2 regions of the Aliivibrio thorii genome follow, and region 1 is predicted to be linked to the other one. Evidence: riboswitches for the same ligand, from Rfam matches in the RefSeq annotation. Region 1 holds a riboswitch; the other holds the start of a gene.
The links. A riboswitch is a leader RNA that binds a small molecule or an ion and turns the genes downstream of it on or off. The one in region 1 is predicted to bind lysine.
Positions count from the first base shown of each region.

Region 2: linked by a shared signal. The riboswitch ahead of AC2IP4_RS04760 (Na+/H+ antiporter NhaC family protein) and the one ahead of lysC (lysine-sensitive aspartokinase 3) in region 1 are both predicted to bind lysine.

Region 1 is NZ_CM170654.1:373,390-377,366, forward strand. Features, by position in the region: gene lysC (lysine-sensitive aspartokinase 3) at 1-1,308, opposite strand, end outside; lysine riboswitch at 1,374-1,546, opposite strand; gene AC2IP4_RS01710 (pyridoxal-phosphate-dependent aminotransferase family protein) at 1,762-2,871, shown strand; gene AC2IP4_RS01715 (PglL family O-oligosaccharyltransferase) at 2,933-3,977, opposite strand, start outside.
Region 2 is NZ_CM170654.1:1,037,801-1,041,777, reverse strand. Features, by position in the region: gene AC2IP4_RS04760 (Na+/H+ antiporter NhaC family protein) at 1-802, opposite strand, end outside; lysine riboswitch at 884-1,067, opposite strand; gene AC2IP4_RS04755 (H-NS family histone-like protein) at 1,328-1,732, shown strand; partial or broken gene AC2IP4_RS04750 (MipA/OmpV family protein) at 1,892-2,077, opposite strand; gene AC2IP4_RS04745 (IS30 family transposase) at 2,081-3,037, opposite strand; partial or broken gene AC2IP4_RS04740 (MipA/OmpV family protein) at 3,147-3,688, opposite strand; gene AC2IP4_RS04735 (group II intron maturase-specific domain-containing protein) at 3,915-3,977, opposite strand, start outside.

The sequences.
Region 1 (3,977 bases):
TGACTCTGACTCATGCAGTAAGAAGCAGAGGTTATGCTGACTTGCACCATAACAAATCATACGTAAATTGAAATCCTCTAAAGTACCGAATACTTGTTTAGCTGAGCCTTTAGAGTGACTCATTTGATTACCAATGAGGGCAACTAAGCATAAATTGTGTTCTATTTCTATTGTGCAGAGTTCTTCAAGTTCTTGCTGTGCTTCTGCTGGCAATTCAGGCGCTTTTCCGTTGGTATTTGTTTGATCCAATGTTAATGCAACACTGACTTCAGAAGTTGTAATTAAATCTACAGATATTTGGTATTTTGCCAAAATTTTAAACACTTCGGCAAGGAAACCGTAAGCATGGAACATGTTTGGACTATGCAACGTCACCATCGTTTGATTACAACGCAAGGTTAGTGCTCTAAATAAAGGCGCACTATTTACCTGTTGTTTAATCCATGTGCCGCCTTTTTCTGGTTCTTTTGATGAACCAACAAATACCGGAATTTGATGGCGAAGTGCTGGCAATAGGGTTGATGGATGCAATATTTTAGCCCCATAATTTGCCATTTCAGAGGCTTCGCTGAAACTGATTTCAGGGATTGGTGAGGCAGCAGAGGCAATGCGTGGATCGGTTGTATAAATACCCGGAACATCGGTCCAAATCTCTAATCCACACGCATTCACTGATTCTGCAATCAAAGCGGCACTGTAATCACTGCCTCCTCGACCTAATGTTGTTGTATTCCCTTGGCTATCTGAGCCAACAAAGCCCTGTGTTACAACGATATGTTTTTGGCATAGAGGTATCAGTTTTTCTCTAGCTAAACGAGTAATTTCTTCAAGTTGAGGTTCACCTTTACCAAACTTGGAATCGGTGCGTAGTACGGTTCGAATATCAAAGCGAACCGCAGAATTTCCACGTTCAATCAATAGTTGAGTAAAAAGGTGGGTAGACATTAACTCACCACACGCGACAAGGTGGTCAGTAAGTTTATCGCTAGGTTGGAAAGTCGCAGCGTCAGCCGCTTTTTCTATATCATCAAGAATTTCAAGAATGGCTTTTTCAGGGTAAATTGGATCGGAAAGTTGGTCTAATACTGAAAAATGTATGGACTTGAGTTCAGAAAGGATTGCTTTTTTTCTTTTGTTATCTTGTGTGCCGTTTGCGAGTTCAACTAAAAGATTAGTGACTCCGGAGCAAGCACTGATAACGACAAGGTGAGTATTTTGGTTCTGTTCTATGACATAAGCGCTGCGGCTCATTGCTTCAAAATTTGCAACACTTGTACCGCCAAATTTAGCAACATTTATAGAGTTCACTTTCCTGTCTCCCGACTACATCCAATGTGGAAATAAATGTGAAGAGTCATAGCAAAAAATAAATAGCTGCTAGAAGCTCTCCACTTAAAATTAAGTGGCAATCGTAAGGATTCAGCCAGTACGATCGATAATCTTTTCCCAATCAAGATTATCTCGGCACTGCTCTCCCTCACTTATTTGTTTGGGAGTTTGGGCTCCACAAATAAAGCTACCTAGGCAGTGCTCCTCTTCTGTGTACGTTTTATATAACAAAACATATGTTAACAATGTGCTTTTTTATGAAACAAATGTCAATCAATAGTAATGACTTTATTTGCATTTCTCCGATTTAAAGTAAATATAAGTGTTTTATGGCTATTTTCTATAGTTAAGTCACTCTAATTACTTCGTCTAATTGAGTTTAATTATTATTGTGTCTATTCTTTAAACACCCTATATTTCAAGGAGTGAATGATGCAAAGTTTTATCCCGCCAAAAAGAACCCTTATGGGACCTGGACCTTCTGATATATCGCCACAAGTATTGCAGGCATTAAGTCGCCCAACGATTGGCCACTTAGATCCTCTATTCATTAAAATGATGGATGAAGTAAAAGAGCTACTTAAGTATGCATTTCAAACAGAAAATGAGTTTACCATTGCGGTTTCTGCACCAGGAAGTGCAGGAATGGAAACTTGTTTTGTTAATCTCGTGGAAGAAGGCGAAAAAGTTTTAGTCTGCCGTAATGGTGTTTTTGGCGAGCGTATGCGTCAGAATGTTGAGCGATGTGGTGGAACTGCGATTGTTATCGATGATAAATGGGGTGAGCCAGTTTCACTAAATAAAGTTGAAGAGGCTTTACTGCAACATGCAGATATTAAGATCGTCGCTTTTGTGCATGCAGAGACATCAACCGGTGTATTAAGTGATGCAGAATCCATTTCAACTCTTGCGCGTCAACATGGCTGCTTAACTATTGTTGATGCAGTAACGTCGTTGGGTGGTGTACCATTATTCGTTGATAAATGGCAATTAGATGCGGTTTATTCTGGCTCTCAAAAATGTTTATCTTGTACTCCTGGTTTATCACCTGTGACGTTTTCTAAGCGAGCGGTCGATAAGATGAAATCAAGAACTAAAGCTGTGCAAAGCTGGTTCTTAGATCAAAGCTTAGTCCTGTCTTATTGGAGTGGTGAAGGAAAACGAAGTTATCACCATACTGCGCCTGTAAATAGTTTGTATGCATTGCACGAATCATTATTGATGCTTAAAAATGAAGGATTAGAAGCCGCGTGGAGTCGACATGCATTTTATCATCAAGAATTAAAAGAAGGATTAGAATCGCTAGGTATTCAGTTTATGGTTGATGAAGCGTATCGTTTACCACAGCTTAATGCCGTTTATATTCCAGAAGATGTTAGCGATGTAGAAGTTAGAAGTCGATTACTGAATGAGTATAATTTAGAAATTGGCGCAGGGCTGGGCGATTTAGCCGGAAAGACTTGGCGTATTGGTTTGATGGGGTATGCAGCTAAAAAAGAAAATGTCGCATTATGTTTAAAAGCATTATCTGACGTTCTTTAGGTTACAAATACAAAAGCCGCTAAAAACGTAGCGGCTTTTTACTGTGTCTTTATTTATGATTTTATTTTTGACGTAACTTTTCGTCGAGTTGTACCAATTCAAATTTGTTATTTGGAAAGAGAAAAATGGCTTCTCTTCTAATATCTTCTGCTCTTTTTTCTTCGCCTAAAGCTTGATAAGCAATGATTAGGTTTTGATAAAAGGCTGGTCTTGGCTTGGTTTTAATCAGTTCTTTTGACCAAGTAATATAAGGCGTGATCAGTTCTGGTTTTTTATTCATTATCCCAATGGATAGTTGAGCAGATAACACATCCCAATTAAATCTGTCTTCCCAAATCACAGGATTAGTTACTTGATTTAAAATATCAGGGTTCATTGGTCGAGTCGTTTCAAATTTAGTTAAAACCCAATTCGTGTGAAGTGTTGAAAGCATATAAAAAGCAGTGACAATTGGCAGTACTAATGAGCTGACTCGTAATGTTATTTTACTGATATCACTAATGCGGTACTTTTTATATTTACAGCTTAGTTGATCTATCCAGAACAGAAGAATGATGAATGTAAACCAGTGCAGCATAGAGTGGTAAAATGGATACTCTAATTGACTATGAATAAAGATCGGAGCAATTAAAGCGAGCAAAGCAAATTGTGTATCTAGTTTGCTTTTTCGTATTTTGAGTAACACTCCTCCCGCGGCAATTAACAAACCTAATATTGCAACGATACCACCTTCTACGCCCCAGTATAATACTTCATTGTGAGGATGATCCATTGAAGGCAACCCAGGTTTATAGCTTGATGAAATTTGGTGTTGTTTTGCTGTATATAGGGTGTAATCAGCCTCGAAATTACCATAACCATAACCGGTAATCGGCTTTTCTAAAAACATGTCTAGAGCTTGTGGAAAGGTATATCGTCTTGGACTTTCTAGATCCGCTTTTTGACTAATTAATGATACTTTAGATAAATTATCTTGAGATAAGTTAAATAAAACAAAGCTACCACTAAAACCAATAATTAAGGCTAATACCCAAGAAAAGAAACGTTGTTTTGTACAATATTTCCACATGTATGGCGTTAATAAAATAAGGCTGAAAACCGTCGCT
Region 2 (3,977 bases), 660 kb from region 1:
TACCCGTTTCACTTTCCGTAATATTTAGCTCTTCATTTAAATCTTTAGATTCAGCATTAACCGCTTGATCATCAAATCCATTACCACGCGCAGCTTCATTTTCATGATCGCGCATTGGACCAACATCCAATTGAAACCAAACAACGGCAAATACCATTAATAAAGCAAACACTGCATAAAAGTTCATTGGGATTAAACGTACATAAGCGCCTAATGCCGAATATTCAGTCACACCATGGGAAACTAAAATGCCACCAATAATAGTAATAATGTAAGCACCCCAGCTTGACGCAGGCATTAACACACACATTGGAGCAGCCGTTGAATCTAGGATATAAGCAAGCTTGGCTCTTGAAACATAAAAACGGTCAGTTACAGGGCGGGATATTGAACCAACAGCTAAGCTATTAAAATAATCATCAACAAAAATGAAGACACCAAGAAAGGCAGCAAGTAGTTTTGCACCACGTTTACTTTTAATTCTTGTTTGTGCCCATTCTGCGAATGCACGAGTACCACCAGAAAGAGTCAGCAGTGCTGTTGTCATACCTAATAAGATTAGGAAGGCAACAATACTCATATTCCAAGTATTAATAGAACCATCATCGATGAAAACACCTTTAACAGAACTAAAGGTATAAGATGCAGTGCCAGAAATGGAGTAATTAGACAGCAAAATTGCGCCTAAAACGATACCTACACCAAGAGAAAGTAATACTCGGCGTGTAACAATTGCTAAACCCAAAGCCACTAATGGGGGCAATATTGATATCGGAGAATTTGAAAAATCAGCTAAGTTCATGATCTACAACAACCAGTTTGGTTGGAGATCTACTGTTGACACGGCAATGCCGTTATAAAGGAAGTGAATATTAAAACATTTCCCCACAGTAGCGCTCCATAGTTAAAAAATAAAATTGACTATGGCAGTGTTATTCCTTTTCGAAATAACCCCAGCTAATACGTTTGATGAACGTCATTAACTTCGGCATTGACTCCTTTCGATTGTTGTCATAGGAATCACCCTCAAACAATCTACTCTTAGACAATGCGCCTCTACCCGTTTAGGTGGAAGTCATTGTACGGACTGAACACAATTTTGCAATACTATATCTGAGTATTTTAACATTAGATTACCAGCTAACTAGAATGGGATACTCTATCAATATTTAATTACAATTTTTACAATTTTTACAATCATAAGGAACCACTCTTAATATTCTTATCATTAAGATGGTTTTTATTTATTTATTTATTAAAAAATTTGTTATATTATTTTCTTGTTATATAATAATTGTATTATCAAAAATAAATTATGGAATCAAAAATGTCTGATACTATTAAAACACTGCTAAACTTACGTAGCCTACGCGTACTATCTCGTGAAATGACACTTGAGCAATTAGAAGAAGCACTTGAAAAACTACAATCAGTTGTAGCAGAACGTCAAGAGTCAGAAGCTGAAGAGCGCTCTCAACTTGCTGAGAAACAAGCAAAACTTGAAGAGTTCCGTCAAATGATGATTGAAAGTGGAATCGCACCAGAAGACCTATTAGATACAATGTCTTCTACAACAGTTAAAACTAAGCAAAAACGAGCTCCTCGTCCTGCTAAATATAAGTTCTTAGACCATGCGGGCGCTGAGAAAACATGGACAGGCCAAGGCCGTACTCCATCAGCTCTTCAAACTCAACTTGATGCTGGTAAATCTTTAGAAGATTTCTTAGTTTAATCATAGCGTATAATTTTTATATAAAGGGCCATTCTATAATAGAACGGCCCTTTTTATTTATGGCTGAACACTATCAACCTTCATAATTTATATCTCTAGTTTGGAAAGCATAGATAAACATGACTGTAATGGATCAATTAAAAACCACCATTTATATTTTTAGAATACGTATGCTATACCAACGTTACCTGTAGAGCTCGTCGTATGTTCTATCATAGGGCTATCCTCTAAATTTCCTTCTAGATTAACGTAGCGAAAACCACCTGTAGCACGAATATTTGGTGTTACATGAAAATACGTTGATAAACCAATAAAAAATTGCCCATCCCAGTCAGCATCAAATTGATGCTAGATCGTAACAATAACCGACACACGCTTACCGTTTAAAAACTCACTCGGACTCAGAAAATTTAATGCCTTTCTAGGCCTCGAATTAATCAAAAACTCTGCCTGTTTAATCTCTTTTGCTGCAAGTTCTCCAATGGCCATTCCCTTTGGGAAAAAACGTCTTAGTAAACCATTGGTATTCTCATTCAAACCTCGCTGCCAGGAATGGTAAGGTTTAGCAAAATAAATGTCACAGTTCAGATGCTTAGCTATCTTAGCATGACCCGCAAACTCTCCGCCATTATCAAATGTGATTGTTTTGCAAAGCCCTTTAAAGGGCTTCATCATGCGATTTATTCCACGAGTAACGGCTTTTTTGGACTTACTGCGTACTTTACAGGTAACTAATAGCTTAGATACTCGCTCTACCATCGTGACTAAATACCCATCTTGGCCATAAACTGTATCACCTTCCCAGTGGCCAACTTCTGATTTATCGTCAACAATTGTAGGCCGTTGAGAGATATCAACACGGTTAGGGATTAATCTTGCTCCTGCTTCTACACCTTTACGTAGTTTGTATTTTTTACCTTTTCGAGCAAGCATTCTTTGCCAATGCTCTCTTTTAACTACATTGTAAATCGTACTGCAACATATTGTATTTTCTATTTTTTCTTTACGAATCCGTCCAGATATCTGCTCTGGACTCCAACCAAGTTGCAGGTATGTTTGAATAATTTTCTTATTCTTTTGGTTACATTTTGTATGCTTAATTGAAAGTGTTCTTTTTTGAAAAGCATGTCTATGCGCTTGCTTGGCAGAATAACTTCCAGCAGGACAGCGTCGTAATTCCCTTGAAATGGAACCATTGCTCCGTTTTAATTTTTGTCCTATTTCCCGAGCAGAAATACAGTGTGTATTCCAAGCTTCAATCTGGTATCTTTCACTTAGTGTCAGTTGCTTATATTGGTGTCCCATGGGATTACCTTAGTTGATTGTGTGAGAGCTTGAAGCTTATAGGCAACTGACTCTCTAATCTATACCAAAGTGTGTCGGTTATTCTTGGGATCTAGGGATTAATTGCACCATTTGTTCTTTGAGATTCCTCCAAAGATACTCCATATAAATGATTATTCAGCTTTTCACTATTATATGAATAACCAAACGACGGAGTTATCGCCCACCCTTTTCCTCTAATAGGTAAACGCCAGGCTGCTTCTGCATATATCCCATTATGAGCACGTCCAACATCAATTCCACCGGTTAATTCAACAATAACTACATGAGTAATCAATAACTAACGCCGCCTAAAATAGATCTCTTACGCTCATCTAACTGTTGCATAGCTATATTATCAGAGTCTTCAGGTTGAAATGTACGTGGATCATACATAAAACGAAATATAATATTTTGTGGGGTTCCTACAGGGTATAAGCGATATCCCCCGCTAAGCCCACGTAAAAAGATATGCTCTCCCTCATAGCCGCTCACAGGAATAATGGTCGTATTAGAAGAAGTATTTTTATAGAATGAAGGAGAATAAGCAGCAGCACCAATCGACCACTGAGAAATTTTAGCATGTGCGTTGACAGCAACGGCAAGTGCTGCACCAACAATCAATCTACTTATTACTTTATTCACAACAGCCTTTTAGTGCTTTATATAACTTACAGTGATGCAATTTAACATTAACTAATGCACTATACAGTGCTTGATACTTTTTCATAGTTTTTTAGCCTTACTGTTTACGGTTCTTCCCTATTTACTTATTTGTAGGCGTATCGAGTAGGGTGAGGCGTTGCCGCCTCATCCCTCTCACAGAACCGTACGTACGGACCTCGTATACGGCTCCTGCTTACTTATATTCGTATGTGAACACCTTTCCGACACTTACCGTTTCAAGATTAAATAGTCCTAA